3 regions of the Variovorax sp. GW821-FHT10B04 genome follow, and region 2 is predicted to be linked to each of the others. Evidence: predicted binding sites of a transcription regulator. Region 2 holds the regulator's gene; each other region holds the start of a gene.
What was found. Region 2 encodes sigma-54, which starts transcription at its own class of promoters, with help from an activator protein. Its sites were predicted from a motif close to TGGCANGNAANCTGCTTT; they were not measured.

Region 1 (10,313 bases), 180 kb from region 2:
CCGGCGTGAGCTCGCCGCGCACGCGCGCCGCAGCCAGCAGCCGCTGCCAGATGTCCTGGACGTACGCCTCAAGGACCGGGTCGGCGATGAAGTCGGGGTCGCGGTACAACTCGCGCGCGATCTGGTCGCCGAGCCGGCGTTCGGCAGCGGCGGTCATCTCGCCGCCGTCGCCCATGCCGGGCAGCAGTTGCGCGCGAGCGGCCGGCAGCATCAGCAACTGGCTGCCGATCACCAAGGCTGCACACAGGGCTCGCAGCGGACGCAGCTTCGGCCCGGCGGGCCGAAGGGCGCCGGGCGAACGGGCTCGGTCGGGACGGTTTTCAGGCATCAGAGGCATCGGGCGTTGCATTCCTCATGGTGGCTCGGCCTCTTATGATGCACACCCTTGCCGAACGTTCACCATGAGCAACCTTACCCATTTTGATGCCCAGGGCCAGGCCCACATGGTCGATGTGGCTGCCAAGCCTGCAACCCACCGCGTGGCCATCGCCACCGGCCGCATCGAGATGCAGGCCGCGACGCTGGCGCTGATCGAGTCCGGCACCGCCAAGAAGGGCGATGTGCTCGGTATCGCGCGCATCGCCGGCATCCAGGCGGCCAAGAAGACGAGCGACCTGATCCCGCTGTGCCATCCGCTCGCGCTCACCCGCGTCGCAGTGGCCTTCGCGCTCGCCGATGGCAGCGTGCCGCAGGTGGCTTGCACGGCAACGGTCGAGACGGTGGGCCCGACCGGCGTCGAGATGGAAGCATTGACGGCCGTGCAGGTCGCACTGCTCACGATCTACGACATGTGCAAGGCGGTCGACCGCGGCATGACGATCAACGACGTCCACGTGCTGGAGAAGCATGGCGGCAAGTCGGGCAGCTACATCGCCGAGTGAGGGGTTGATGCGCTGCTGAGGCATCGAGGCGCAGCCGCGGACCACAACGCGCTTCGCCGCGCTCATTCACGGGTCCGGCGCATGCCTCAGTGCAGCGGTGCACTGGAGGGCTTGGTCTCGCGCCACGCCGCGTACTCGTCGGGATAGGCCCGCCGGAACAGTGCGGACTGCGCAGATGCCTCCCGATCGTCGCCGAGCAACGTCGCACTGTCGACCAGCTTGCCGATCACGCGCGGCTCGGGCGAGAAGTGCAGCGAGCGCTGCGCCAGTTCGTACACGTGCGCGGCATTGCCTCGATCGACGGGCGTCAGCACGAGCTCGGCAAAGCGCACATAGCGCATGTACAGCCAGGAGGCGCTTGCGTCGTCCAGCGTCGTGTCGGGCTGTCTCCCCACGGAGGGGCGCTCGTCGGGCGCCATGTAGAGGCGGCTGATGCGCGTGTAGTCCCAACCGGCATAGCCGATCGCGACGACCAGCAGCAACGCGGCGACCTGGTACCACGCCGCGCCGCGCGGTGCGCCGGCCGGAGCTGTCACTGGCGCCGCCTTGGCAAGCCGACGGCCCGGCCAGAGGATGCCGAGGCAGACGCCGAACACCAGTTGAAACGGTCCATACCAGAGCGGGTATTCGAGCAGGCTGTGCAGCACGATCGCACCCAGCATCGCCCAGGCCATCAGCCGCAACGGATCGCGCTCGCGCCACGGCCGAGCCGTGAGCACCAGCCAGGCAAAGCCACCGCAGATCAGCAACGCGGCCGGAATGCCGAGCTCTACCGCCAGTTGCAGCGGCAGGTTGTGTGCGTTGTCGAGCAGTTCGACGAAGCGCGCACCGGTGTACGGAAAACTGTAGTGCGCGAAGCTCAGTTCCCCCCAGCCCCAGCCGCGCCATGGATGTGCGGCGATCAGGTCGAGCACATTGCGCCAGAGCAACAATCGGCTGTGGCCTTCGGGCGCCCCCTCGCGCAAGCGCAGCAGCATGCCTTCGACCGCCGCGCCGGCCAGTTGCGGCAAGGCCCAGGCAGCGAGGAAATAGCCGGGAATGAGCGCGAGCAACCACGAGGGATGCGGCAATTGATACCGGCGATCCGGCATGGGAAGGCGCCGCTCCCGCCACGCAATGAAGGCGGCGACCAGGCTGATCGACAGCCACTGCAGCAGACCGGTGCGCGAGGTGGAGGCCGCGGCGGCGAGCGTGAGCAGCACGGCGGCAGGAAGCAGCCCCGCGCGGGCGCGGTCGGACAAACGACCGTGCAGCCAGAGCGCGGCAACGAGCGCCATGCTGATCAAGGTGGCGAACTGGTTGCGCTGGCGCAGATTGCCGTAGGCCTGGCCGATCTCGGGCGCGGAAGTCCAGGGGAACAGCGCCTTTGCGGCGCCGTAGTACTGAAAGAGGCCGAAGACCGCACTCACAGCACCGGCAACGAGAACGCCCCAGGCAAGAGAAGACGATCGGCGTGGATCTGCAACGATCGCAGCGCCAGCACACGCGGCGAGCGCGGTGACGACGATGGCTGCGACAGCGGTTGCCTGAAGGGCGTGATGCGGGCCGACGCTGGTAGCGATCAACCCCGCCGCGAGAGCGAGCCAGAGCAACATGCCGCGTGATGGCACCCTGCCTCCTTGCAGCAACAGCAGCGCGGCGCAACTCCAGGCGCCGAGCAATTGCCATGCGCTTGAAGATGGGCCGGCGACGATCGGGGAGATGAATGGAATGCCGATCAGGAAGGCATCAATCACAGGTGAATCGCCAAAGAAGACTGGCCACATAAAAGAAAAAGCGGTGCCAACGCACCGCTTTTCACTCAGGCTTTTGCAAGATCAGCTGCTGGCTCCACTCGCGGGCGTGCTATTTTTGATGACTGCGGCCTTTGCTTGTGCGCCGGTGCCCGTGGTCGACGTGATGGTGGTCGTAATCTCCCATGTCACGTTGCTGGAGCCAAGCGATGGCTTCCAAGTGATCGTCTTGGCATCGATATCCGTGTTTCCGAAATTTTGAAGCGTTGCCACTATTGCGCCAGTTCCCGCTGTAACGGATGCAGCCGACACTTCTTTTGTTGGTGTGAATACCGGCATAGTCGCAATTGCCGTGTCATCAACCTTAGATGTAGCACCGGCTTCTTGTGCTGCAAGCGCAACCGCCGTCTTCAAACTATCGACCGAAGACATCGCATTGCTGATCTTCGCCTTTATCACGTAATCCTGATAAGCCGGCAATGCAACCGCAGCCAGAATCCCGATGATTGCCACAACAATCATCAATTCGATCAACGTAAAACCCTTTTGCGCATTTCGCGCAATGGAATGACGATTCATTTATTTAACTCCAGAAAAATTGACAGCCGGAACGCCCGCTGCACCCCGCATTGTCCGCAGCAACCGTGCCAGCCGATGAAGCCCTTCGTTTGCGCATCTGACGCCCCACAACGTTACCTGTCGTGACGAAGTGTGTCTTTTCGCGTCACAGACGCTGACAAAACTCGTCACGGTCGACGGCAAGCGACAGGAATGGGCCACGCCGGCGTGGCCTCAGATTTGCAGGATCTGCCCTGCGCTCAGCATCCGGATATCGTGTTTGCCGCCATTCGGCACGCCTTGCGCAGCGGCAAGGGCATCGATCTGAACCATGATCTCCTCGGTTTCGGCCGGCTTGGTGTGGGTGATATAGATCGGATAAGGCGAGCCCGCCGAAATTCGCGCGAGTTCCTCATAGAGGCTCGCGGGCACGAGATGCAGGCTGCGATCGGCCAGCACCTGCTCGCTGTCGCCAAAAGCCGTCTCGATCACGAGCATGGCGACGTCCAGGGCGTTCACGCGCGCCCAGAACGCCGGATTGCGCCCTGTATCGCCGCTGAAAACCCAGTGTGCCCCGCCCGAAGCGCAGCGCACCGCGAACCCGCAAGCCGGTACGGTGTGAATGGCCGGGAGAACCTCGACCTGTTTTGCCACACGACTGCCCAGCACGATCGACTCGCCCACGGCGATGTCGTGGAAGCTCAGAAAAGGCTCGTCGGGACTCGGGATCCGCTCGAAATTCGGCCAGATGACGTCGTTGAAGACATGCCGCCGCAGCGCGTCGATGGTGGCACGCTGCGCATACACCCGCAGCGGCCGGCAGCGACGGCCAGCCACCGCGTCGAGCATCAACGGCAGCGAGGCAATGTGGTCGAAATGGGAGTGCGTGAGCAGCACTTCATCGATGCGGGCCATCTCGTCGAGTGCGAGATCGCCTACGCCGGTGCCTGCGTCGATGAGCAGATCGTCATCGACGAGAAAAGACGTCGTCCGGCAGCCCTTGGCGATGGCGCCGGAGCAACCCAACACGCGGACCTGCATTCCGGCACCTTTCTGTCATTTGTTTTCGAAGCGCGTACTGCTGTCCCAACCGGGATCGTGGGGACGGACAGCCATGGAGGCTAGCCGCTGCGCGTAGACCCGGTAAAGAATTTTTTCACCATGTCGTGTCAGCAAAGGCGCGAGCAATTCCTGCGCCTCTTCCGCGCGTTGCGCGCGATAGGCTGCCAGCACCTTGGCCCAACGGTCCAACTGGGCAAGACGCTCCGGGTCGAGCTGGCCGGCAACGGCCACGGGCGTGAAGATCGCGACCGGTGCCTCGCGCCCCCGCACGTAGACCGAGTCGAGCTCCTGCCAGACATGGCCGGTCGCGGCGAGGCAGGTCGACTGGGTTGCAAGGATCTGCACGCCGTACTGACTGCTCAGTCCTTCGAGCCGCGACGCCAGATTGACGGCATCGCCGACGACCGTATAGCTGCGGCGCAATGCCGAGCCCATGTCGCCGACGCTCATCACGCCGGTGTTCAGGCCGATGCCAACGCCGATGCCCGGCCGTCCATTCGCACGATGAACCTGATCGATCTCGCGAACCGCAGCCGCCATCTCGATGGCCGCCTGCACCGCCAGCACCGCATGGTCGGGCGCATCGACCGGTGCGCCCCAGAAAGCCATGACGCAGTCGCCCATGTACTTGTCGACCGTGCCGCGGTGGCGCGTGATGATCTCGGTCAGACGGCTGAACACGCCGTTCAGCAAGGTCTGCAATTCGACCGGCGCCATGCGCTCCGACAGCCGGGTGAAGCCGCGCATGTCGCAGAACATCACGGTCAGCTCCTTGCTCTCGGCGCGCATGCTGTAGCGCTCCGGTTGCTCGAGCATTTCCGCAACGAGCTGCGGCGGCACGTAACTGCTGAACAAGCGCGCCAGGCCGCGCCGACCGCGCGCCTCGACCAGATAACTCCAGCTCATGTTGAGCATGAAGGCCAGCCCGGTCATCAGCAGCGCCGCGGCCAGCGGCATGACGAGGCCGGCGCCCAGATAGAGCCAGCTGTTGAGGCCGATCAGCGCGGCGCCGACCGCGAAACCGAACAGCACTGCGCGCGAGGCCGACAGCAGCGACAGGCCGAATGCCAGCAGCAAGCCCGCGACCAGAACGACGACCACGTCGTAGCCCTGGGCGTAGTCAGGTATCGCAGGCAGGCGCCCATCGAGCAAGCCGGAGATGATGTTGGCGTGTATTTCCACCCCGGGGAAAGCCGGCCCTGCGGGTGTCGTGCGCAATTCCTGCAGGCCTGGCGCCGTTGCACCGACCAGCACGATCTTTCCCTTCAGCTCGCCAGGTGCCAGCTTGCCGTTGAGCACATCGGCGGCCGCGACGTAGCGAAACGATCCGCCTTTGGCGCCGCCGGGCCCGCGGTACGGCACCAGCGCCCCGGCCTGCGAATCGACCGCCACGCGCCGCTGCGCACCGCCACGCCCCAGGAGGAGCGCCTCCAGCACCGGGGCACCAAGCGCCCAGGAATCCTCGACCAGCAGCGGCGTGATCGGCGGCGACCCGACGGACAGCCGGAACACCGACAGCGCGAGCGATTCGTAGTAGCCAGGCCGGGCCGCGTCGCCTTCGTAGCGCCCGAGCAGCGGCGCCGATCGCACGACACCGTCCTCGCTGTCCTCGACGAGCACATTCAAGAAGCCGGCCGACGGTGCCGCCTGCGCCAGTGGGGCGATACCGCCACCAAAACCATTCCAGCGCGGCGCATAACGACGGCCCTGCGGAAATGCCGAGGCGGCAAGCACCGGCTCGGGCAATCGCCCCTTGGTGCTGGGCGACGGATCCTGAGTGAAATAGTAGCCAAGCGTCACGGGCTGCCCGACGAGCGCACGCGCGAATGCGGCGTCGTGGTCCAGCGTCGGCGCCAGGCGCTCGACTTCGGCGGCAAAGGCCGGCACGCCCCGAAGCGCGCCGCTCGCCAGTTCCCGCAGGCTCGCCAGACCGGCGCTGTCGTCGGACTCGACGAACAGGACGTCGTAGCCGAGCACCGTCACCTCCTGGCGCTTCAGCAATTCGGTGCTGAGCCGCGCCAGCTTGTCGCGGCTCCAGGGCCATTGGCCGAACTGACGCAGGCTGGCGTCGTCGATGTCGACGATCACGACGCGCGGGTCCAGCGTCCGTGGCATGGTCGCGCTCAACCGCACGTCGTAGATGAAATGATCGAGGCGATCGACGAACCCCAGCCGCCAGATGCCGATCGCATGCATGAGCGCGATCACGACCGGCAGGAGAGTCAGGGCGATTCGAACGCGGTGCCGGCGCCAGGGACTCATGACGGCCTCGCCCGTATGGCGTGCCGAGCAGCGCGCATTGCAGAATCAGCCACTGGTGCGAAGACGCTTGAACAACGACGTGCGCTGCGTTTCGCCTGGCAGCGAGGACACCGTGTCGTCGGGGCGATCCGGCGGCTCGGCCATTCCGGCGCCTTGGAGTGCGGCAGATGCATCGGCAGCCGATGGGTCGTCGCGGAGGATGCAGCGCATCCGGTACTCGCCGATCTCGACCAGATCGTCAGGCTCGAGCGGGCGCTTCTGAATGGCGCGCGCATTGATATAGGTGCCGTTGGTGCTGTTCAGGTCTTCGAGCTGAACCTCGTTGCCGACCAGATGGAACACGGCGTGCTCACCACTGACCGTCAGGGAGTCCACCACGATGTCGTTGTAGAGCCTCCTGCCGAGTGTCGTTCGCGCCTTCACCAACGGTACTTCCTCGATGACGGACCCATCCAACGAAATGATCAATATCCGCACGACCGACTCCTGGGTCCAGCATCAGTAGGGGAAGCAGAGTGCACCGGATTGTCGACGCTGCCATGTCATGGGAGCGTTATTCCGGAGCGTGCCGCGTTATCCGCGCCTGACCGCTCTCGCAAGAACAACTGAGATGTTGTCCCGGCCGCCATTGTCATTTGCATTTGCAACCAAAAGTGTCGCGAGGGACGGGAGGTCGATATCTCTGTTCAAAAGTGTGAAAAGCTCCACATCCGGCACCATTTCGGTGAGCCCGTCAGAACACAGGAGATAGAGATCCTCGGGCTGCGCGGCATGTTCGTGCAACTCGAGATCGACGGAGCTCTCGATACCGAGCGCACGCGTGACCAGATTGCGCTGGTTCGATGACGCAGCCTGTTCAGGTGTCAGCAGGCCTGCGTCGAGTTGCTCCTGCAGCAGCGAGTGGTCATGGGTGAGCTGGTCGAGCCGTCCGCCCCGCAAGCGATAGCAACGCGAGTCGCCGATGTGCCCGACAAGCACCGATCGCTCGCCGAACGCCGCCAACACGAGCGTGGTCCCCATGCCATACAGAAGCTGGCTGCCCATGCCCGTTTTCAGGATGGCGCCGTTCGCTTCGTCGACGCCGGCCCGCAAGGCACGCCGCAGCGCGCGTGGCGATGCCGGCCGGCCCGTGCGTGCAATCCATCGGCTGAAATTGGCGCGCAGCAAGCTGATCGCCATGTCACTGGCGACCTCGCCGCCGTTGTAGCCACCCATGCCATCCGCAAGAAGCGCAAGGCCGAGCTCGGCGTCGAAGGCCACTGCGTCCTCGTTGTTGCCGCGCACGCGGCCGGCATCGGTGAGCGCCGCGAAATCCCACGAACCCACCGTCTCGGTGGGATGTGGTCGTCGGCCGAATAGCAGCATCTGGGTCGTGTCGCCGTCTGCTGCTTACCGACGACTTCGTATCAGTCCGCGTGCTTCGCGCGCGACTGCAACCAGCGGCCAAAAAGCACGACGAACACGGCCCCGACGGTCGCTGCCGCGTAGTGCAGCCAAGGCGTGGCGGTCACGATGTCGTGCAGCACGACGTCGCCAGCGATGGTTTCGCCTCCCACCCAGCCGATCAGCGCGGCACCAAGCATGACGATGATCGGAAAACGCTCCATCAGCTTGATCATCAGCGTGCTGCCGAAGATCACCAGCGGGATGCTGATCGCAAGGCCGAGGATCAACAGCGTGGTGTTGCCTTGTGCCGCAGCGGCCACGGCAATCACGTTGTCCAGGCTCATCACCAGGTCGGCGATCAGGATCGTGCGTACGGCCGCGAACATGCTGCCGTATTCCTTGCTCTCACCCTCACCGTCTTCTTCTTCGCTCAGCAACTGCACGCCGATGTAGAGCAGCAGCACGCCGCCTGCAATCTGCAGATAAGGCAGTGCCAGCAATTTGGCGGCGACCACGGTCAGCACGATGCGCAGCACGACGGCGGCGCCGGAGCCGATCAGCACGGCCTTCTTCTGCTGGGCTGGCGGCAGCGAACGGGCAGCCAGCGCGATCACGACCGCGTTGTCGCCGGAAAGAATGATGTTGATCCAGACGATCTTGATCAGACCGATCCAGAAATCCGATGTCTGCAGTAATTCCATTGTCTTCCCTCATTTTTGTATGGCAAAAAGCGCCCGCAATTTGCATTGCGAGCGCCCTGCTCTGTTGGAGTAACGGATCTTAGCGGCCCAAGGGGCTCAAAGCTTTGCCTTCAGCAACTTGGCCAGTTCCGAGAAGTTGCGCGTCACGGTGAAGCCCGACTCTTCCATGATGGCGAGCTTGGCATCGGCCGTGTCGGCACCGCCCGAGATCAGCGCGCCGGCGTGGCCCATGCGCTTGCCGGGAGGCGCGGTCACGCCTGCGATGAAACCGACGACCGGCTTCTTCATGTTCAGCTTGCACCAACGGGCTGCGTCAGCTTCGTCCGGGCCGCCGATTTCGCCGATCATGATGACCGCGTCGGTGTCCGGATCGTCGTTGAAGGCCTTCATCACGTCGATGTGCTTGAGACCGTTGATCGGGTCGCCACCGATGCCGACTGCCGACGATTGGCCGAGGCCGATTTCGGTCAACTGGGCCACGGCTTCATAGGTCAGCGTACCCGAGCGCGAGACCACGCCGATGCGGCCCTTGCGGTGGATGTGGCCGGGCATGATGCCGATCTTGATTTCGTCGGGCGTGATCAGGCCGGGGCAGTTCGGGCCGAGCAGCAGCGTCTTCTTGCCGCCGGCAGCTTCCTTGGCCTTCATCTTGTTGCGCACTTCGAGCATGTCCTTGACCGGAATGCCTTCGGTGATGCAGATCGCCAGGTCCAGGTCGGCTTCGACGGCTTCCCAGATCGCGGCGGCCGCGCCGGGTGGCGGCACGTAGATCACCGACACGGTGGCGCCGGTTTGCGACGCGGCTTCCTTGACCGAACCGAAGATTGGAATGCCGAAGATCGACTCGCCGGCCTTCTTCGGGTTCACGCCGGCCACGAAGGCGTTCTTGCCGTTCGCGTATTCCTGGCACTTTTCCGTGTGGAACTGACCGGTCTTGCCGGTAATGCCTTGCGTGATGACCTTGGTGTCTTTGTTGATGTAGATCGACATGACTAATCCTTACTTGACGGCTGCAACCACTTTTTGGGCCGCTTCGGCCATCGTGTCGGCGCTGATGATGGGCAGGCCGGATTCGGCCAGCATCTTCCTGCCTTCGACTTCGTTCGTGCCCTTCATGCGCACGACCAGCGGAACGCTCAGGTTCACGGCCTTGCAGGCTGCGATCACGCCGGTGGCGATGGTGTCGCACTTCATGATGCCGCCGAAGATGTTGACCAGAATGCCCTTGACGTTCTTGTTCTTCAACATGATCTTGAAGGCTTCCGTGACCTTCTCGGGGGTGGCACCGCCGCCCACGTCCAGGAAGTTGGCCGGCTCGCCGCCGAACAGCTTGATGGTGTCCATGGTGGCCATCGCCAGGCCGGCGCCGTTCACCAGGCAGCCGATGTTGCCGTCCAGCGAGATGTAGGCGAGGTCGAACTTCGAAGCCTCGACTTCGGCCGCGTCTTCTTCGTCGAGGTCGCGCAGGGCCACGAGTTCGGGATGGCGGAACAGCGCGTTCGGGTCGAAATTGAACTTGGCGTCGAGCGCCATGATGTTGCCCTTGCTGTCACGGTTCAGCGGGTTGATCTCGACCAGCGAGGCATCCGTTTCCATGTAGCAGGTGTAGAGCTTCTTGAAGACGTCGACGGCTTGCGCGGTCGAGTCGGCCGGAATGCCGATGCCGTCGGCGATTTCCTTGGCTTGCGCGTCGGTCAGGCCGGCCGCTGGGTCGGCGTAGACCGTGATGA
Region 2 (10,313 bases):
ACGCTGTCGAGCGATGCGTCGCAGACGCGTGGCTGGGCGTTCCGGATGCCGGCCGCGGAGGAAGGCGGCGAACGCGAGGTGGTGCACCTGAAGCCGGACGGGCCGCTCGACTGCAGCGACGGCCAGGTGCTGCACGACTGGTGCCTGGCCGGACACGGCATCGCCTGGCGCAGCACCTGGGAGGTCGAGGCCGAGATCGAGGCCGGCCTGCTGGTGCCGGTGCTGGACGACTATGCCGCTGCGCCGAACGGCATCTACGCCGTGTTCCCGCAGCGCAAGCACCTGCCGCTGCGGGTGCGGCTGTGGGTCGATTTTCTGAAGGCGGAGTACGCCCGTCCCGACTTCTGGGCCGGCACAATGAAGGCGCCCACGATATTCCAGGAACCTCCGCGATGACCCTCGAAGCGATCCTTGCCTACCTGCACCTGCTGGCCATCCTCACGATGGTCGTCTTCATCTCCAGCGAGGCCGCGCTGTGCCGCGTGCAGTGGCTCAATGCCGCGGTGGTCGAGCGGCTCGCCAAGGTCGACCTGGTCTACGGCATCGCCGCCATCATGGTGCTGGCCACCGGCATCGCCCGCACCGTCTGGGGCGTGAAGGGCACGGCCTGGTACTGGACCAACCCGCTGCTGCACGTGAAGCTCACGCTCTTCATCGTGATCGGCGTGATCTCGATCTTTCCCACGCTGACCTACATGCGCTGGCGCAAGACGCTGCGCAACAGCGGCACGCTGCCCGCCGAAGCCGACATCAAGAAGACCCGCAAGCTGGTGATGGTCCAGGCCCACCTGATCGCCGTGATCCCGCTCGTCGCCGTCTTCCTCGCCCGCGGCTTCGGCAAGTAGCCCCCGCCCGCATCCCGCCCGTCTCATCCCCTTCCAGGAACACCGCGGAACCGGCTTTGCCGGGCCGCTGGTGTTGCCCCCGGAAGGGGGTTGGCGGTGCTACGCGAAGCGAGCAAGCCTGGGGGAGAGCCAAGCTTCACCGCGGAACCGGCTTTGCCGGGCCGCTGGTGTTGCCCCCGGAAGGGGGTTGGCGAAGCGACACGAAGTGCGCGAAGCCTGGGGGGTTAACCTTTACTCAAGCAGGTCTTCATGAACGCCTTGCGTTCGTCGCCCTTGAGCGCCTTCGCCTTCGGATCGGCGTTGCAGCTCTTCATCTTGTCCTGCTGCGTGACCACCGTCGGCTTGGCCGACAGGCAGGTCTTCATGAATGCCTTGCGTTCGTCGCCCTTCTTGCCGGTGGCGTCCTTGTTGCAGGTCGCCATCTTGGTCTGCTGGGCGGTCGGCGCCTTGTCCTGCGCGTGCGCGGCACCGAACGAGAGGCTCAGGCCGAGCGCGGCCAGGGTGAGAAGCTTTTTCATGGGTCGGTGTCCTTGGAGTGAAGGTTGAAGAAAGCCGGTCGGGCTGCTGTGGCTAACGGCTCAGCCGCGATACCGGATGACCAATATCGAGGGTGGTCGGGCATGCCCCGGTAAAATCCCTCGATGCTATTGGTCAAACAGGAGCTGCTCGCGGCCTTCGCGCGCACGCTCGATTCCTTTTCCCCCGGTGCCGGCGTCAAAGCCGTGTTCGAATCCCCCAAGGTGGCGGCGCATGGCGATTTCGCGAGCACCGTGGCCATGCAACTCGCCAAGCCGCTCGGCCGCAAGCCGCGCGATCTGGCGGAGGATCTCAGCGCTGCATTGCGCGCCACGCCGGCCTTTGCCGAGTGGGTCGAGGCGATCGAGATCGCCGGCCCCGGCTTCCTGAACATCCGCCTCAAGACCGCCGCCAAGCAGCAGGTGGTGCGCGAGGTTCTGGCGGCGGGCGACCGCTTCGGCAAGCAGCCGGCCACCGGCGCACGCGTGCTGGTCGAGTTCGTCTCGGCCAATCCGACCGGCCCGCTGCACGTCGGCCACGGACGGCAGGCTGCGCTGGGCGACGCTATCTGCAACCTGCTCGACACGCAGGGCGCCGACGTCTACCGCGAGTTCTATTACAACGACGCGGGCGTCCAGATCCAGACGCTGGCCAACAGCACGCAGCTGCGGCTCCAGGGCTTCAAGCCCGGCGACGCCGAGTGGCCGAGCGGCGAGAAGGCAGCGGCCTACAACGGCGACTACATCGCCGACATCGCGGAAGACTTCAAGGCGAAGAAGACCGTGAGCGCCGACGACCGCGCCTACACCGCGAGCGGCGACATCGACGACATCGACTCGATCCGCCAGTTCGCCGTGGCCTACCTGCGCCGCGAACAGGACCTCGACCTGAAGGCCTTCCAGGTGAAGTTCGACAACTATTACCTGGAGTCCAGTCTCTACACCAGCGGCCGCGTCGCGGCGACGGTGCAGAAGCTGATCGACGCCGGCAAGACCTACGAGCAGGACGACGCGCTGTGGCTGCGTTCGACCGACTACGGCGACGACAAGGACCGCGTGATGCGGAAGAAGGACGGCACGTACACGTACTTCGTGCCCGACGTGGCGTATCACATCGCCAAGTGGGAGCGCGGCTTCCACAAGGTCGTCAACATCCAGGGCACCGACCACCACGGGACGATCGCGCGCGTGCGCGCCGGCCTGCAGGCGGCCGGCGTCGGCATTCCGGCCGGCTACCCCGACTACGTGCTGCACACGATGGTGCGCGTGATGAAGGGCGGCGAAGAGGTCAAGATCAGCAAGCGCGCCGGCAGCTACGTCACGCTGCGCGACCTGATCGAATGGACCAGCACCGACGCGGTGCGCTTCTTCCTGCTCAGCCGCAAGCCGGACACCGAATACACCTTCGACGTCGACCTGGCCGTTGCCAAGAACAACGACAACCCCGTCTATTACGTGCAGTACGCGCATGCGCGCATCTGCTCGGTGCTGGCGGCCTGGGGTGGCGATGTCGCCACGCTCGGCGGCGTCGACCTGTCGGCGTTGCAAAGTCCGGCCGCCCAGGCGCTGATGCTGCTGCTGGCCAAGTACCCCGAGATGCTGACCGGCGCGGCCAAGGATTTCGCGCCGCACGACGTCACTTTCTACCTGCGGGAACTCGCCGCCAGCTACCACAGCTACTACGATGCCGAGCGCATCCTGGTCGACGAGGAACCGGTCAGGCTGGCGCGGCTGGCGCTGGTCGCTGCGACCGCGCAGGTGCTGCACAATGGCCTCGCGGTCCTCGGCGTGAGTGCGCCGCGCAAGATGTGATTCCCTCCTCTCCACCATGAAACAACGACAACGCGGCAACACCGTCATCGGCCTGATCATCGGCATCGTCTTCGGCCTGGGCGTGGCGCTGGGCATCGCGGTCTACGTGACCAAGGTGCCGATACCGTTCATGACCAAGACCCAGCGCGGCGGTGCCGAGCAGGACGAGGCCGAGGCGCGCAAGAACCGCGACTGGGACCCGAACGGTCCGCTGTCGGGCAAGCCGGCCCAGCCGCGCAGCCCGGCACCGGTGACGGCCCAGCCGCCAGTCCAGGCGCAGACGCAGCAGCCACCGGTGCAGCCGCCATCGATGCAGCAGCAGCCGCAGGTGTCGTCATCGCAGCAGTTGCCACAGGCGCCGCCGCCGCAGAGCGTCACGGCATTGCCGAACCAGCAGCTCACCGGGGCGCCGATTCCGTCGATCGTGCCGCGCACCAGCCGACCGGTGGAAGTCAACAACGGCGGCCGCCCGTCGGCCGATCCGCTCGGCGATCTGGCCCGCGCGCGTGCTTCGGGCACCGCGGGCACCCCGGACAGCGGTGGCGCGAGCGCCGCCGAACCCTTCATGTACTTCGTGCAGGCGGGGGCGTTCCGCACCACCGAAGATGCCGAGGCGCAACGCGCCAAGCTCACCCTGATGGGTGTCGAGGCGCGTGTCACCGAGCGTGAACAGGCGGGCCGGACGGTCTACCGCGTGCGCGCCGGCCCGTTCAACAAGAAGGACGACGCCGACCGGCTCAAGGATCGACTCGACAGCGGCGGGCTCGAAGCCGCGCTGGTGCGCGTCCAGCGCTGAGTCCGCCGTTCGGCCGCGGGAACTCCGCGCCCGTTTGGCGGCTCTTTCAGGCCACAGGAGAAACTTTTCAATGAAACGCCGTGATTTTTCGCTGACCGCAGCCTCCCTCGGGTTGCTTCCATTCGCCTCCCGGGTGAACGCCCAGGGCGCTGCGCCCAAGGCCGGCACCGACTACATCGTGTTGGGCAAGCGCGCCCCCGTCGAGTCGCCCGCCGACAAGGTCGAAGTGGTCGAATTCTTCTCGTACAACTGCCCGCATTGCGCAGCGTTCGAGCCCCGCCTCGAACCCTGGATCAAGACGCTGCCGCCGCATGTGTCCTTCAAGCGCATCCCGGTGCCCTTCGTCGGCAACGACACGGAAGTCAAGCAGCGCCTGTACTACACGCTCGAGGCGATGGGCAAGGTCGACGAGTTCCAGCTGAAGATCTTCCAGGCAATCCACGGCGAGCGGCAGCGCCTGTTCGGCGACGACGCGATCCTGGCCTGGGCCGCGAAGCAGCCGGGACTGGATGCCAAGAAGTTCGGCGATTTGTTCAAATCCTTTACCGTTGTCGGCAAGGCCAAGCGAGCGACGCAGGTCACGGCCGATTACCAGGTGGCCGGCGTGCCCGCGCTCGGCGTGGCCGGCCGCTGGTATGTAGACGGCGACACCGCCGGCAGCCTCGAGAAGGCGCTCCAGGTCTGCGAGTACCTCGTCGGCGAAGCGCGCAAGGGCTGAAGTTCCTCGCCGGCATCGGCCGGGCACACGCTGCTGAAGCCCGCCTCGGCGGGCTTTTTCACTTGCGCGTCTTCGGGGGACTTTTCACAGACGCATACAATCGTTCAGCAAGTTTCGTGCCTTTATGAACAGAACCTTCTCCTCCTTCATCCCCGTCGTCCGCGCTGCCCTGTGCGTGCTCGCCTTGGCCGCGCTGTGGCCGGCGGCCCAGGCCGAGAAGGCCGATCGGGCCAAACCGATGAACATCGAGGCCGATGCGTTGCGCTACGACGACCTCAAGCAGACCAGCGTGTTCACCGGCAACGTGGTCGTGACCAAGGGCACGATCATCATCCGCGGCGCGCGCATCGACGTCCGGCAGGATCCCGAGGGCTACCAGTACGGCGTCGTTACCGCAGCGCCAGGCAAACTTGCGTACTACAAGCAAAAGCGCGACACCGGTACCGACGAGTGGACGGAGGGCGAGTCCGAAGTCATCGAATACGACAGCCGCGCCGACAACGTCAAGTTCATCCGGCGCGCCGTGATGCGGCGCCTGCTGGGTGCCACGCCGAACGACGAAACGACCGGCGCACTGATCATCTACGACCAGAGCAACGACACCTTCACCGTCAACGGTGCGCCGATGCCGCCGGATGCAAGCATCGCGACCGGTGAACGCGGCAGCCGCGTGCGGGCGATCCTCACGCCGAAGGCGGCCGCCTCGGCGCCGGCCGGTGCGGCCACACCGACACCCGCACCGGGCACCGGCCTGCGGTCGACCACCACGCTGGGTGGCGGGGAACCACGCAAGTGACGGCCGCTTCAACGACCCTCCCGTCTTCCCGTGCCACCGAGCCGGGCAGCCGCCTCGAGGTGCGCGGGCTGCAGAAGAGCTACGGCAGCCGCAAGGTGGTCAAGGACGTGTCGCTCGACGTGCAGAAGGGCGAAGTCGTCGGGCTGCTCGGCCCGAACGGCGCCGGCAAGACCACGTCCTTCTACATGATCGTCGGGCTGGTGCGCGCCGATGCAGGCGACATCACCATCGACGGCGAGCCGATCGCGCACATGCCGATCCACCGTCGGGCACGCATGGGCCTGAGCTATCTGCCGCAGGAAGCGTCGATCTTCCGAAAGCTGTCGGTCGAGGAAAACGTGCGCGCGGTGCTCGAGCTCCAGACCGAGCCCGACGCGGCCGGCCGCCCGGTGCCGCTGTCGCGGCAGCGCATCGAGGAGCGGCTGAGCGAACTGCTGAACGACCTGCGCGTGGACCATCTGCGCGCCTCGCCCGCGCTTGCGCTGTCCGGCGGCGAACGCCGCCGCGTCGAGATTGCGCGCGCACTGGCCACGCAGCCGCGCTTCATCCTGCTGGACGAGCCTTTCGCGGGCATCGACCCGATCGCCGTCATCGAGATCCAGCGGATCATCAGCTTCCTCAAGGAGCGCGGAATCGGCGTGCTGATCACCGATCACAACGTGCGCGAGACCTTGGGCATTTGCGACCACGCATTCATCATCAGCGACGGGCACGTGCTCGCGAAGGGCACACCATCAGAGATCGTCGACAACGCAGAGGTGCGGCGCGTGTACCTCGGCGAGCATTTCAGGATGTGATGGCACATACGCAGGTTCCACACGCCGCATGAAACAGGGCTTGTCGCTGCGCGTTTCGCAGCATCTCGCGCTCACGCCCCAGTTGCAGCAGTCGATCCGGCTGCTGCAGTTGTCGACGCTCGAGCTGAGCCAGGAAGTCGAGCAGATGCTCGACGAGAACCCGTTCCTCGAGCGCACCGCGGAAGAAGCGGCGCGCGAGGAATTCGGCGTGGACACGGCCGATGCGCCGCCGCCGCGCGACGACGATTTCAGCCCCGGGGCGTCCACCTCGTCCTCGACGACCACGGAGACTTCCACCACCACCGAGGCCGAACCGGCGACCGTCGACGCGGTCGAGGCGCAGCCCGACTGGGAAGGCGACGGCACGGTCGAACTCACACCCGACGACAGCGAGTGGGGCGGCGACGCACCCGCGCGCAACAACAACCTGGGCGACGACGAGCGTGCCGATGCCACCGAACTGGCGCGCAGCCAGGAGTCGCTGCAGTCCTTCCTGCATCGCCAGGCGCTGAGCCTGCGGCTCGGCGAGAACGACCGCGCGGCGTTGCGCTTCCTGATCGAGTCGCTCAACGACGACGGCTACCTGGAAGACACGCTGCCCTCGCTGGCCTCCGGGCTGGCGGGCGACGACAACGACCAGTTCGACGACCTGGTGCATCACTTCCAGGTCGCGCTCGGCCTGCTGCAGAGCCTGGAGCCGGTCGGTGTCGGGGCGCGCGACCTCGGCGAATGCCTGTCGATCCAGCTCAAGGCGCTGGCTTCTCCGCAGGACGACGACGAAGAGCGCCAGATCCGCAAGACCGCCATCGCCATCTGCAAGCAGCCGATGGAACTGCTGGCGCGGCGCGACTTCAAGCGCCTGGCCACGCTCACGCGCAGCAACGAGGACGAGGTGCGCAGCGCGCTGCAGCTGATCGCCACGCTCGAGCCCAAGCCGGGCCGGCGCTTCGTCGACGTGGAGCGCAACGTGATCGTGCCGGACGTGATCGTCACGCGCACCGGCCGCGGCACCAACATCAAGTTCAGGGTGATGCTCAATCCCGACGTGATGCCGCGCCTGCGCGTGCACGACATCTACGCCGGTGCGCTCAAGTCGCACAAGGGCGAAGGCAGCCAGGCGCTGTCGCAACGGCTGCAGGAAGCGCGCTGGTTCATCAAGAACATCCAGCAGCGCTTCGACACGATCCTGCGCGTGTCCAACGCGATCGTCGAACGCCAGAAGAGCTTCTTCATCCACGGCGAACTGGCGATGCGCCCGCTGGTGCTGCGCGAGATCGCCGACGAGCTCGGCCTGCACGAGTCGACCATCAGCCGGGTGACCACCGCCAAATACATGTCGACGCCGTACGGCACGGTCGAGCTCAAGTACTTCTTCGGCTCGGCGCTCGGCACCGAGACCGGCGGCAACGCGTCGAGCACGGCGGTGCGCGCGCTGATCAAGCAGTTCGTCAGCTCCGAAAGCGTGAAGAAGCCGCTGTCGGACAGCCAGATCTCGGAAATGCTGAAGGAACAGGGCATCGACTGCGCGCGCCGCACGGTCGCCAAATACCGCGAAGCGCTGCGCATCGCGCCGGCGAACCTTCGCAAGGCGCTCTGAGGTTCTTCCGCCCGGCTGCCGCGCGTCGGCGCGTCAGTGAACGCCGGCCGCGCGCCGGTCGGCCGCTTGCAGCACGGCCCGCAGTTCGGCCGGCTGAACGGGCTTGCGCAGCGAATGCCAGCCATGCGCCTTCGCGAGCTTGCGCGCAGCGCCGTCGATGTCGGCCGACACCAGCGCGATCGTGAGCGCGGGCTGGAGCGTCTGCAGCCGTTCGGCCAGCGCGATGCCGTCGAGTTCGCCGGGAAGCCGGATGTCGCACAGCGCCACGTCGACCGCATGCAGGTCGGCCAGCGCCAGCGCTTCGGCCGCACTCTCGTAGATGCGCGGCGTGGCGCCCCACAGGCGCAGCAGCGCGGCGAGGCTGTCCGCGACGACCGCGTTGTCTTCGATCACCAGCACGGCCAGGCCGGGTCGCAGGGCGTCGCCGCTGCGATCGATGTCGATGTCGTCGCTCGCGTGCGGCGGCTCGACGTGCAGCGCCGGCGTGTCCATGCCTGGCGGCGCCTCGGGAACCACGAAGCCGAACACCGAGCCGCGGCCGGGTACCGAGCGCAGCGTGAGCATCAGCCCGAGCTTCTGCGCGAGCCGGCGCACGATCGCCAGGCCCAGGCCATGGCCGCGCTGCAGGTTGCGCTCGGTGTTTCCGACCTGTTCGAAGTCGCCGAACACGCGGTCCTGCGCTTCCGGCGCGATGCCGATGCCGCCGTCGCGCACCTCGACGCGCCAGCCGCCCGGGCGCCGCCGGCAGGCCAGCAGCACCCGGCCGTGCGGTGCGAACTTGATCGCGTTGTCGACGAGGTTCGCAAGGATGCGCCGCAGCGACACCGGGTCGGTCCAGGCCACCGCGTCGGCCGGGCATCGCACGTGGATCCGGCCGCCGTCGTCCAGCCGGGCGAGATCGCGCAGCAACGGCGCCAGGGCTACGGCGGACGGGGCGAAGGCGTCGGCCGCAGCCTCGATGCGGCCGATCTCGAGCAACTGATTGGTCAGCGCCTCGAGCGCCTGCTGCGCGCGCGTGAGCGAGTCGACCGTGACCTGCACCTGGCGTGCCGGTGCGCCATCGCGCAACTGCTCGCGCAGAACCTCGGACTGCAGGCCGATCGCCATCACGGGTTGCCGCAGGTCGTGGTTGGCGGCGGAGAAGAAGCGAAGCCGTTCGGCCTGGGCGCGTTCCGATTCGCGCAGCCCCGCCATCGCCTGCTCGCGCAGCGTGCTTTCGTTCAGGCGCAGGCCGATGTTCTCCTCGAGTTGCCGCGCGTGGTCGGCCACCAGTTTCCAGACCATGGCGAGCAGGCCGATGCCGACCAGCGCAACGGCCATCATGGTCGACGAGCCCGCGATCAGCCCCATCGCGATCACCGGCACGAGCAGCAGCGCGATCGCCAGCTGCGTCGCCGGCACGTAGAAGGACACCGAGAACGCGGACGACAGCGTCATGCCCATCACGATCAGTCCGAGCAGCATCTGCTGAACGGGTTCGGCGGGGTTGAACAGCAGCACGCCGGCCGCGCCGTGCGCGAATTCCCAGATGCCGGTGCGCAGCGTGTGTTCGCGCTGGGCCTGGCGCAGGCTGTCGGGCGTGAAGACCGCCGGCATGCGCTGCGGCAGCAGGCCGCGCATGCCCGTCACCAGCGTGATCAGCAGCATCCAGGCCAGTGCGCGCGGCAGCGAGTACTGCCAGGCGAAGATCGCCGCGACACCGCAGTTGAGGAGGTACTGGACCGCCAGCATCGGGCCGAGCGGCTGGGTGCTGAGGCGCAGCACCTCGCACTGCACCGCGAACTGGGCGGGCGCGCGCTTCGACGGGGCGGGCGAGGACGGCATGCGTGCGGTGGGAGTAAGTCCGCACGCACTATAAGGCGCAGCCATGACGCCCGCGCCGGGTGGCGTGCGTGCGGTTGTCATGCGGTGACAATCGGGCAGCGCCGTTTTCAGCGCACGACCCTATGAACCAACTCCATCTTTTCCTGCCCTGCGCCGCCGGCGTGGAGGACTTTCTCGCCCAGGAGGTGCATGGCTTGACCGGCCTCGCCGGCGACGACCTGATGGCGTCGCGCGGGGGCGTCTACGTGCGCGGCTCGTGGCGCGACGCGATGAAGCTCAATCTCCACAGCCGCCTGGCGCAGCGCGTGCTGGTCGAGCTGGCGCACGCGAACTACCGCAGCGAGAACGACCTGTATGCCATCGCGAGCGGTGTGGCCTGGGAGATCTGGTTCACGCCGAAGCAGACCTTCAAGATCGAGACCACCGCGCAGCACAGCCCGTTGCAGAGCCTGAACTTCGCGACGCTGCGCATCAAGGACGCCATTGCCGACCGCTTTCGCGCCAAGGCCGGCGGCGTCCGGCCGAGCATCGAGACCCAGTGGCCCGATTGCCGCGTCTTCGCGCACCTGACCACCGACACCTGCACGCTGTACATCGACACCTCCGGCGAGCC
Region 3 (10,313 bases), on a different contig from region 2:
AGCGCCGCCGCCACGGCAGCGTCCGTCTGCCCGACGCCGACCACCACGGCGCCCATCGCGCCGCCGGTCGGTGTGTGCGATTCGTTCATGACCACCAGCTCGCCTGGCAGCACGAGGCCGCGCTCTGGCATCACGACATGCATGATCCCGCTGCCCACGTCGAACAGATTCTTCACCTCGAATTTCTTCGCCGACTGCCGGATCGCCGCATGCACATCGGCGATGGCGATCGTCTGCGCCGGACTCTGGTGGTCGAGCGTGAAAGCGACACGCTCGGGATCGAAGAGCTGGTCGGCACCGATCGCGCCGATGGTGTTGAACACCAGCTTGCCCTGCAGGTCCATGCTCGCGACCTGGTCGACCTGGCAATCGAGGAACTGTCCGGGCCGCACCGAGGGCAGCCCGGCCGCGCGCGCCAGGATTTTTTCCGTGATGGTCAGTGCCATGTCGTCCTCACTCGGCAGCGATGTTCGCTTGCCGGATGGTGGTGGCCCACTTCGCCGAGTCCGACTGGATCAGGCTCGCGAACTGCGCGGGCGTGGTGGCGGTCGGTGCCTGCAGGCCGAGCGTCTGGTAGCGGGCGCGCAACTCGGCGTCGTTGAGCGCCTCGTCGACGTCCTTCTGCAGCTTGTCGACCACCGCCTTGGGCATGTGCGCCGGGCCGACGAGTCCGAACCAGTTGCTGAAGTTGTACTTCGGCAGTCCGGCCTCGGCCATGACGGGCACGTCCGGCAGCAGTGCCGAGCGTTGGGTGCCGAGCACGGCCAGAGCCTTCAACTTGCCGGCCTTGATCTGCGGCACCACCTGCGATGCGGCGTCGAAGTCGAGGTCGGTCTGGCCCGCGAGCACCGCATTGACGGCGTCGGCCGTGCCCTTGTAGGGCACCAGGTTCAGGTCCACGCCCGCTTCGTTCTCGAACAGCGCCGCGGCAAGGTGCGGCGCGCCGCCGTTGCCCGAGGTCGCGCTTGTGATGACGTTCGGCTTGGCCTTCGCGGCGGCGATCAGTTCCTTGACGTTGTTGAACGGCGCCGTGGGTTGCGTCACCAGCACGAAGTCGACGCCGGCGGTCTGTGCGATCGGCGTGAAGTCCTTGACCGGATCGAACTTCATGTTCTTGTACAGATGCTGGTTGACGACCAGATTGCCGGCCGTGGCCATCAGCAGGGTGTAGCCGTCGGCCGGGGCGCGCGCGACCGCCTCGGAGCCGATCACGCCTGCAGCGCCGGGCCTGTTGTCCACGATGACCTGCTGGCCCCACTTGGTGCCGAGCTTCTGCGCGATCATGCGCGCCACCACGTCCGTGGGGCCGCCCGGCGTGAAGGCGACCACGATCCTCACCGGCTTGTCCGGGTACGCGCCCTGTGCCATCACCGGGCCGGCGCTGCCGGCCACGACGGCGGCAGCGAGGACAGCGAACGCCACGCCGCGGCGGGTGGATGGACGCCAGGACGGCTGGCTCGGGAAGGATCGGGTGGTGGGCATGTCATGTCTCCTGTTATGTGTCGAACGGAACGGCGGGGATCAGGTGGCGAGCGATGCGACGGCCTTCGCCTTGCCGGTGCAGGCGGCCATCAGGAAGGAAAGATCGGTGCCGGTGGAGACGAAGCGCGCGCCCATGCGCACGAAGCGCTCCACCAGATCGGGCCGCGACCCGAGGCCGCCGATGCCGACGTGCTTGCCGTTCGCACGACAGGCCGCGATGGTGCGTTCGTAGGCTGCGGCCACGCGTGGATCGTCGTACTGCCCCGGCACGCCCCATTCGGATGTCAGGTCGTTGGTGCCGATCAGCAGCATGTCGACGCCCTCCACCGCCGCGATGTCCTCGACCTGGTCGAGCGCCTCGGCGGCTTCCATCATCACGATCACCATGGTCTGGCGGTTCAGCGCCAGATTGGCCTCCAGGGTCGGATAGGCGCGGTACTGCAGATGCGGCAGGCCGGCGTTGGCCGAGCGATCGCCCTGCGGCGCGAAACGCGCATGGCGCACCACCTCGCGCGCCTGCGCCGCACTGCGCACATGCGGTGCGATCACACCGACGGCGCCGCCGTCGAGCACGCGCGAGATGTATTCCGGGGTGTTCGCCGGCACGCGCACGAAAGCCGGAATGCCGATCTCCAGCGCCGCCATGCACGTCTGGCTGGTGGACTCCAGCGAAAAGCTGCTGTGCTCCATGTCCACATAGAAGGTGTCGAAGCCGGCGGACTGCGCAATGCGGGCGATCTCGACGCCCTTCACGAGTCTCACCATCATCGAAGCCACGACCTCGTTGCGGGCCAGTTTCTCCTTCACCGGGTTGCGAAGAAGCTCATCGAGGGAGGTCGTCATGGGCATGCGGCATTCGCCGTGGTTCTTAAAATATTCTCATATTGTAGGAGAACTTTTAAGAGCCACGCCAGCCCGTCGTGATGGATCGCCCTTACGGGCGCGCCCGCTACCCCAGTGCGCGCGCAGGCAGATCCACCACGTTCGCGCTCTTCGCGATGCCCTGTGAAATGCGCGCTGCGGCATCGATCAATGTCGGTGCGAGCGCCTTGAACGCCGCAAGCTGCGGCGAATCCGTCGAGGTGGCCAGCGCGATGCTGCCGAGCACTTCGCCATCCTTGTTGAACAGCGGTGCGGCCAGCCCGGCGATGCCGGCGCGGTATTCGCCAGCGGAGAACGCGTAGCCCTGTTGGCGCATCGCGGTCGCGCTGGCCTTGAGCGTGTCCCAATCACGGCCGAGCCCGGCATCGGCGACACGCTCAGGCTGCTTGTTGAAGACGCTGCGCAACTGGTGCGGCTGCAGGTGCGCAAGGATGATGTTGGCCGTCGCGCCCGCCACGAGCGGCCGCTGTTGGCCGCGCCCGAACAGGCCGGCTGGCGCGTCTTCGGTCGCCACCTGCTGCACGCACATCACCGAATCGCTGTAGAGCACCGACAGCAACGCGCTGAAGCCGGTGCGGCGCGAGAGCGCCACGATCACCGGGCTCCCGACGCTGTACACCGGGTCGGACTGGCGCGAGACGCGATCCAGCACCAGCACGCGCGGGCCGACCACGTACGAACCGCTGCCGACGCGAGCCAGCAGGCCGGCCTGGTGCAACGACTTCAGATAGCGGTAGCAGGTCGAGGTCGGCAACTCGAAGCGTCCGGCGAGTTCCTCTGCCGACCACAGGGGCGAATCGACGCTGAACGCGTCGAGAAGGGATAGCATTTTTTCCTGGCTGCTCATGGGCGAGGATTGTGGTGGAGCCGGCAGGTGGCAGGCTCTTTTGGAGAAGCTGTACGACACCGCCGTCGTCATGAAGGCCTGTCGCGCCGCCGTATGGGGACGATTGCCGCGCAGATGCGCCGAGGGAGACCGCCTAGCTGACGTTCGCCGTGATCTGATGCCCCACCGCCGTGACCGCGTCGATGATTTGCTTCAACGGCGTCTTGCCAACCGCGTCGCGACGGTAGACGGCGTACACATCCATCGACGGGCCGTCTTCGAGCACGGAGATCGACACCTGACTCTCTCCCAACAACTTGGGCGTGTGAGGCAGCAGCGCGAATCCCAGGCCTTCTGCGACCAGCCGGAGGATGGCGGAATGGAAATTGACGGTGAACTCTGCAGGCTGCTCGGCACCACGGCCGAGCCACCGCATGGCGATCTCATGCGATGCCGTGCTGGTGTCAGGACAGATGAGCGGACGATCCGTGAAGATCGAAGGTCCGACGCGTTCGGGGATGTGCCATCCCACTGGCGCAAACGCCGCCAGGGGGAGCGTGCACAGCGCGATCAATGAGAAATCCTCGCTCGGAAGCTGGGGCGGTTTCGTCACGATGGCCAGATCCACATCGTCCGCGTAAAGCATCTGCAGGGCCGAAGGCGCCTCGGTGACCACGAAGTCGATCATGCTCGGGTCGATCAACCGGTGGTCGCCGCTTGCGACGCGCGGCAGCATTTCGAGGATGAAGAAAGTCAGCGCCGCGACCTTGATTCGCTTCGAGCGCTCACGCACCAAGGTCTTTGCGACCTCTTCCGCTTCCAGGCATTGGGTGAGGATCCGCCGAGCGTGATCGACCAGCCCACGGCCCGCGGCGTTGAGGGACACCCCGCGGGCATGCCGTACGAGAAGGCGTCCGCCGATGCGGCGTTCGAGCTCGGCCACATGCAGGCTGAGCGCGGCGGGCGACAGGTGCAGCAACCTGCCCGCAGAGGCCATCGAGCCGCTGTCGGCGATGGTGACCAGGCTCCGGAGGTGATCGATGTTGAGGGGACGCATTCAGCATAACTCCGGCTTGCCTTCAGAAAGTCTTGGTTCTCCTCCGGGCGTGGCACGGATAGCATTTTTGTCATGCCAGCACCCTTCCAGCCCGAACGGACGACCATGACCCATATTCCGATTCTTGACCATGTTCCGGTCATCGACATTCAACCCTTTCTCCAGGGATCGCCAGCGGGCAAGGACGCGGTGGCGCGCCAGGTACAGGCGGCCTGCGAGCAGGTCGGCTTTCTTGTCGTGACCGGCCACGAGGTCAGCGTCGAAACGGTCGATGACCTGTATCGCGAAGCCCACGCCTTCTTCAGATCGTCGGAAGCGATCAAGCAAGAGGTGGTCAAGCCCTCCGGAACCAACCCGCGTGGTTATTCCCCGGTCGGCCTGAAGACGGTAGGCAAAGACCGCAATCCAGCGCTGAAGCCTTCGCTGTTCGAGAGCTTTGCCATCGGGCCGGTCGCCGATGGTGTCGGCAATCTCTGGCCTGCTGAACGAACCGGATTTCAAGGCGCGTTCCTGTCTTATTACGCTGCGATGGAGCAACTGGCTGGGGTGATCCTGGACATCTTCTCTCACTCCCTGGAAGTGCCGGCGTCGTACTTCCGGGACAGGGTGCATCGACACATGAGCATCCTTCGTGCCAACCACTATCCGCCCCTTCAGGGTTTGCCTGCCGAGGGTGAGGAGCGCGCAGCTGCCCACACGGATGCGACCGCGATCACCATTCTCAAGGTGGACGACGCGCCGGGCGGACTCCAGGTGCAGTTGCCAGGCGGTGCATGGGTCGACGTACCCAAGGTCGAGGACGCATTTGTCGTCAACATCGGCGACATCCTGATGCGCTGGACCAACGACCGATACCTTTCGACGATGCACCGCGTCGTCAATCCGCCGCCCGACGTCGCAGCCACCGCGGATCGGATGTCGATTCCCTATTTCTGCATCCCCGACTACGAAGCCGTCGTGGAGTGCATTCCGAGCTGTGAGGGGACGGGCGCGAAATATGCACCGGTGACCGCAGGAGAGTTGCTCTCCAGCCGCTACGCAGTGACTTACTCACTGGCCGCCGCGCAACCGTCCGCGCCGAGTCAAGCGCCCGTCTAGAAAGCAGGCCCTGTCCGATGACCGGCCGCAAGAAGCCGGGAGAACAAGAAAGCTGAAGGAGACTGCCTCGCGTTGCCGCGGCCTCGACGGGGCGGCAACTCACCCGTCAGCAGCCCCGCTGCACAGCAATGGAAAGAATGAAATGGCGCTCCGCAAGATGCTTTTTTGGATGCTCGCAACCGTTGTTGCCTCATCCGCACACGCCGCCGACTGGAAGCCCGATCGACCGATCAAGCTCACCGTTCCGTATGCCGCCGGCGGCTCGGCGGACCTCGTGGCCCGGGTGTTGGCGGACAAGCTTCAGGCGCGGCTCGGACAACCTGTGGTCATCGAAAACAGGCCGGGCGCGGGGACTGTGGTCGGTGCCGTATCCGTCGCAAAGGCTCCGGCAGACGGCTACAACCTTCTGTTCGCGACCTCGTCGACGATGAGCATCGTGCCGCTGGTTCAGAAGCAGATCCCCTATACGCCTTCACAGTTCGTCCCGGTCGCCGCCATCATGTCGATGCCTTTCATGCTCGACGTCCCGAAGGATCTGCCGGTCGACTCGCTGAAGGATCTTGCGACATTGGCACGCGCCAAGCCGGGCATCCTGAATTACGGCACGCTGGGCAACGGGAGCTCCAACCACGTGCTGGGCGCCCTGCTCTCCAAGGCCGCAGGCGAGTCCATGGTGTCGGTGCACTACACGGGTGCGGGGCAGGCGCTCACGGCGCTCCTGCGCGGGGACATCCAGGTGTACTTCGACGGAATTCCGACTTCCATTCATCGGGTGTCCGGAGGCGAATACAAGGGATTGGCCGTCACGAGCAAGTCTCGCGCTTCGAGTGCGCCGCAGGTACCGACGGTGTACGAGCAGGGGTTTCCGGAGCTCGGGCTGTCGGTGTGGTACGGGCTGGTGGCGCCTTCGGGCCTGCCTCGGCAAATCGTCTCGACTCTCAACGCCGCGGTGCAAGCTGCCGTGGCAGACCCTCAGGTGTCGGCGCTGATCGCCAGGGACGGATCCCAGCCCCTGCTGCTGGATCCGTCGAACTTTCAGGCGCTCATCGATCAGGACGCAGTCGCCTGGCGCGAAGCTTTCGCGACGCTGAAGCTCAAACTCGATTGAGTGAGGGAACCACGGCATGGAACACGCTCCCGCCAGCGGTGCGCAAACCCTCCTCGAGACGCTGGTTCAGGCTGGCGTCACCACCTGCTTCGGCAATCCAGGCACGAGTGAAGTGCATTTCGTCCACGGTCTGGACGCCGTGCCCGCCATGCGCTGCGTGCTTGCTCTGGCCGAAAACGTGGCGACCGGTGCAGCTGACGGCTTCGCGCGTATGTCGGGCGCCACCGCTGCCACGCTCCTGCACTGCGGTCCCGGCCTGGCGAACGGGCTGGCCAACCTTCACAACGCGCGCAAGGCGCGCACTTCGATCGTCAACATCGTCGGCGATCAAGCCCAGTTCCACGGCTATCTCGATCCACCGTTGGCGTCGAATACGGAAGCGTTTGCCCAGACGGTTTCAGCCTGGACACGCCGCAGCAATTCATCGCTCACAGTGGGCACGGATGCTGCCGCCGCGGTTGCACAGGCCCGATTCGGCGGGGGCGCGATCGCGACGCTGATCCTCCCATCCGATGTTTGCTGGGGAACGGGCGGGCCGGTCGGTATTTGTCCTCCCACGCCTTCTCGCAATGTGGTCGGCGAAGACGCCATCGAAGCTGCACACGACTTGCTATGCGGAGACAAACGAACAGCGATCATCCTGGGCGACGATGCGTTGACCGAGCGGTGCCTGCGGCTGGCGCATGCCGTTGGCGCGAAGAGCGGTGCGCGCGTGCTCGCGCACAGTTTCATCCGGCGCATCGAGCGGGGTGGGGATCGCCCCGCCATCGGCCGGGTTCCTTACGCCGTGGCGCCGGCGCGCGCGATGTTTGCAGACATCGAGGCCATCGTCCTGGTCGGCGCGGCACGCCCCGTCTTTGCGTTCGCCGGCACCGACGGATTGAGCGGCCCCGAGGCAGAAGGCACGCAATTCATCGGCCTCGGCAGCCCGGGCGACGACGTGGAAACGGCATTGGACATGCTCTGCCATCGTCTGGGGGCCGCGCCCGGAAGCGCCAACACCATGCCCCGCGCCGCGGCAGATCTCGAGGTTGCCAAGGGGCCCATCACGCCAGATGCGTTCGGCCAGTCCTTGGCCGCCCTGCTTCCGCACGACGCGATCGTGGTGGATGAGGGCATCAGCTTTGGCCGTTCCGTGTTCGCCGCCACGCAACATGCTCCCCGGCACGACTGGCTGCAGCTCACTGGCGGCGCGATCGGTTGCGGCATGCCGCTGGCGATAGGAGCCGCCATCGCCGCACCCCGACGGCGCGTCATCACCTTGCAAGCCGATGGCTCGGGCCTCTATTCCGTGCAGGCGCTCTGGACCCAAGCCCGCGAGCGGCTCGACGTCACGACCATCGTGTTCTCGAACCGAAGCTACGAGATCCTCTTCACTGAAACGCGGCGCATGGGATTGACTCCAGGGGCGAGCGCCGAGCGCATGTTCTCGCTGGACGATCCTGCAATGGATTGGGTCAAGTTGGCCAATGGCTTCGGCGTAGAAGCGGCTTCTGCAGCCAGCATGGAAGAACTGAACGACTTGCTCGTTTCAGCGCTGAGCCGGTCCGGACCATTTCTGATCGAGCTTCGGCTGGGACCGAGGGGCGGCTAATCCATACTCAGCGGGACGGACGGACTCCTGCCTGGACTGGTACGAGCGCGTCGTCGGAAGACGGCGTATCTTGCCCCCGGCCGTAATGGCGTGGCGGCGCGCCCATCACGCGCTTGAACGCGGTGCTGAACGCACTCTCCGATTCATAGCCGAGCGCGGGCGCCAGCGCCGACACCGTCTCGCCGCCGTTGCTCAGCCGGTCGGCCGCCAAGAGCATGCGCCAGCGCGTGAGATAGTCCATCGGCGACGCGCCGACCAGGCGCTTGAACTTGAGAGCGAAGATGGAGCGGGACATGGCGGCCTCCTTTGCCAGCGCATCGATCGTCCAGCGGCGTCCGGGCTGAGCGTGCATCGCCGTCATGGCTGCGCTCACCTGGCGGTCGGCCAGCGCAAACAGCCAACCCACGCCTTCGCCCGTGGCATCCTTCAAGTGCAGTCGTAGCGCCTGCACGAGCAGCATGGATGCGAGCTGTTGTGCGATAAGAAAGCCGCCGGGCTGCGGCTCGCGCAACTCGAGCATCAGACGCTCCACCGCCCATCGCAGCGCGTCCTTGTCGGCGTCGCTGCGCAAGTGGACGATGGGCGGCAGCATACCCAGCAGCATCTCGGCGTGCTTGCCAGCGAACGCAAAGTGGCCGCCGATCGCCAGACACCCACCGCCGCCGTTGATCACACGCGTCGTCCCGCGCAGGGGTGCCTGCAAAAAAGCCATTGCATCGACCGGCGGCAGCGACAGGTCGCTCGCAAGCCGGAACGGCAGGCCGCGTGGCAACAGATAGCAATCGCCGGCGCTGATGCGGATCGGTTCATCCATGCCCTGGATGGCCAGCCAGCAGTGGCCGCGTGTCATCGCCTGGAACTTGATGCCGTCGTGCGCGCCAAAAGCCACACACCAGTCGCCGCCGTAGTCGATCGCGCCCGACATGACGCTGCGCGGCCGTAGAAGGGACAGGATATCGGACAGCGGATCCATGGCATCTTTTCGGACGATTGCGAAGATATTGCGGACTGAACAGCATGGATTGTATTGTTCAGGCGTCCTAAAGTGCGTTCCTCATCAGCTTCCAAGAACATCGTCATGCGAGTCTTCCTTACCGGTGCCACCGGCTTCATCGGCAGCGCCCTCATCCCCGAACTGCTGCAGCATGGTCACTCCGTGCTGGGCTATGCCCGCTCCGAGGATGGCGCTGCGGCGCTGCGCAAGCTGGGTGCGGATGTCCACCGCGGCGACCTCGAGGATCTGGCTGCCTTGCACGCCGGCGCCGCGCAGGCCGACGGTGTCGTGCACTGCGGCTTCATCCACGACTTCACCCAATTCGCGCGCAACTGCGAAATCGACCATGCCGCCATCGAGACACTGGGCGAAGCGCTGGCCGGCAGCGGCAAGCCCCTCGTGGTGACCGCGGGTATCCCGGGCGCGCCGGGGCGCGCGAGCACCGAGGACGACGCGCCGTCCCCGGCGATACCGCGCGTGTCGGAACAGGTGGCCGTGGCACAGGCCGCGCGCGGCGTACGCGCATCGACGATCCGCCTGCCCCAAGTGCACGACCGCGACAAGGCCGGCCTGGTCAGCTATTTGATCGCGATCGCCAAGCAACACGGGGTGTCGGCCTATGTCGGCGAGGGGCAGAACCGTTGGTCGGCGGTGCATCGCCTCGCGACGTCGTCGCTGTACCGGCTCGCGCTCGAGAAGGGCGAGGCTGGTGCGCGCTATCACGCGGTGGAAGAAGAAGGCGTGACGCTCAAGGCCATCGCGGAAGCCATCGGCCATGGGTTGAAGGTGCCGGTCAAGTCGCTGTCACCGCAAGAGGCCGCGGCACACTTCGGGCCAATGGGACACTTCGTGAGCATGGACAACCCGGCTTCCAGCACCCTCACCCGACAAAGGCTCGGCTGGGCGCCAGCCGTATATCCGACACTCATTGACGATCTCGAGCACTCGACCGCATACGCGGCCTGATTGGGATCAAAACCGTGCGCTCGAGTCCGCCCTTGATCGATCCTGGGACACCATGAATGTTCTCGGCTTGAACTGCAAATCTTCGCACTCGGCCATGCCATGATCGATGGCTCGCTAAACCTCGACAGAGAAAGGTAGCGGATGCTCAGCTACACCACGGTGGGCGTCAACGATCTGTTGCGTGCATTGCGTTTTTATGAGCCATTATTCAAAGAGATGGGTCTTGATCAATGCTTTCTCGATCAAACATCGGCGTCCTGGGGGCGGAATGGCGATGCCTCATTTACGCGATTCTCGATCGGGTAC

Region 1: a site for sigma-54 is predicted at 3,247-3,264, ahead of AC07PZ_RS07030 (pilin). Genes of this name have one in related genera too.
Region 3: a site for sigma-54 is predicted at 4,298-4,315, ahead of AC07PZ_RS01220 (isopenicillin N synthase family dioxygenase). Genes of this name have one in related genera too.

The regions. Positions count from the first base shown of each region.
Region 1 is NZ_JBWKNQ010000002.1:407,908-418,220, reverse strand. Features, by position in the region: gene AC07PZ_RS07045 (M48 family metalloprotease) at 1-211, opposite strand, end outside; gene moaC (cyclic pyranopterin monophosphate synthase MoaC) at 402-881, shown strand; gene AC07PZ_RS07035 (PglL family O-oligosaccharyltransferase) at 968-2,617, opposite strand; gene AC07PZ_RS07030 (pilin) at 2,699-3,193, opposite strand; gene AC07PZ_RS07025 (MBL fold metallo-hydrolase) at 3,407-4,213, opposite strand; gene AC07PZ_RS07020 (CHASE2 domain-containing protein) at 4,229-6,496, opposite strand; gene AC07PZ_RS07015 (FHA domain-containing protein) at 6,542-6,973, opposite strand; gene AC07PZ_RS07010 (Stp1/IreP family PP2C-type Ser/Thr phosphatase) at 7,070-7,861, opposite strand; gene AC07PZ_RS07005 (TerC family protein) at 7,903-8,583, opposite strand; gene sucD (succinate--CoA ligase subunit alpha) at 8,680-9,573, opposite strand; gene sucC (ADP-forming succinate--CoA ligase subunit beta) at 9,583-10,313, opposite strand, start outside.
Region 2 is NZ_JBWKNQ010000002.1:591,042-601,354, forward strand. Features, by position in the region: gene AC07PZ_RS07790 (LysR family transcriptional regulator) at 1-396, shown strand, start outside; gene AC07PZ_RS07795 (DUF2214 family protein) at 393-845, shown strand; gene AC07PZ_RS07800 (PsiF family protein) at 1,070-1,363, opposite strand; gene argS (arginine--tRNA ligase) at 1,487-3,172, shown strand; gene AC07PZ_RS07810 (SPOR domain-containing protein) at 3,189-3,968, shown strand; gene AC07PZ_RS07815 (thiol:disulfide interchange protein DsbA/DsbL) at 4,039-4,686, shown strand; gene lptA (lipopolysaccharide transport periplasmic protein LptA) at 4,811-5,482, shown strand; gene lptB (LPS export ABC transporter ATP-binding protein) at 5,479-6,279, shown strand; gene AC07PZ_RS07830 (RNA polymerase factor sigma-54) at 6,308-7,876, shown strand; gene AC07PZ_RS07835 (ATP-binding response regulator) at 7,910-9,700, opposite strand; gene AC07PZ_RS07840 (THUMP domain-containing class I SAM-dependent RNA methyltransferase) at 9,823-10,313, shown strand, end outside.
Region 3 is NZ_JBWKNQ010000001.1:247,523-257,835, forward strand. Features, by position in the region: gene AC07PZ_RS01195 (3-isopropylmalate dehydratase large subunit) at 1-446, opposite strand, end outside; gene AC07PZ_RS01200 (Bug family tripartite tricarboxylate transporter substrate binding protein) at 454-1,482, opposite strand; gene AC07PZ_RS01205 (HpcH/HpaI aldolase family protein) at 1,522-2,325, opposite strand; gene AC07PZ_RS01210 (IclR family transcriptional regulator) at 2,432-3,193, opposite strand; gene AC07PZ_RS01215 (LysR family transcriptional regulator) at 3,345-4,247, opposite strand; gene AC07PZ_RS01220 (isopenicillin N synthase family dioxygenase) at 4,353-5,345, shown strand; gene AC07PZ_RS01225 (Bug family tripartite tricarboxylate transporter substrate binding protein) at 5,488-6,453, shown strand; gene AC07PZ_RS01230 (acetolactate synthase large subunit) at 6,470-8,047, shown strand; gene AC07PZ_RS01235 (AraC family transcriptional regulator) at 8,055-9,020, opposite strand; gene AC07PZ_RS01240 (SDR family oxidoreductase) at 9,126-10,007, shown strand; gene AC07PZ_RS01245 (VOC family protein) at 10,149-10,313, shown strand, end outside.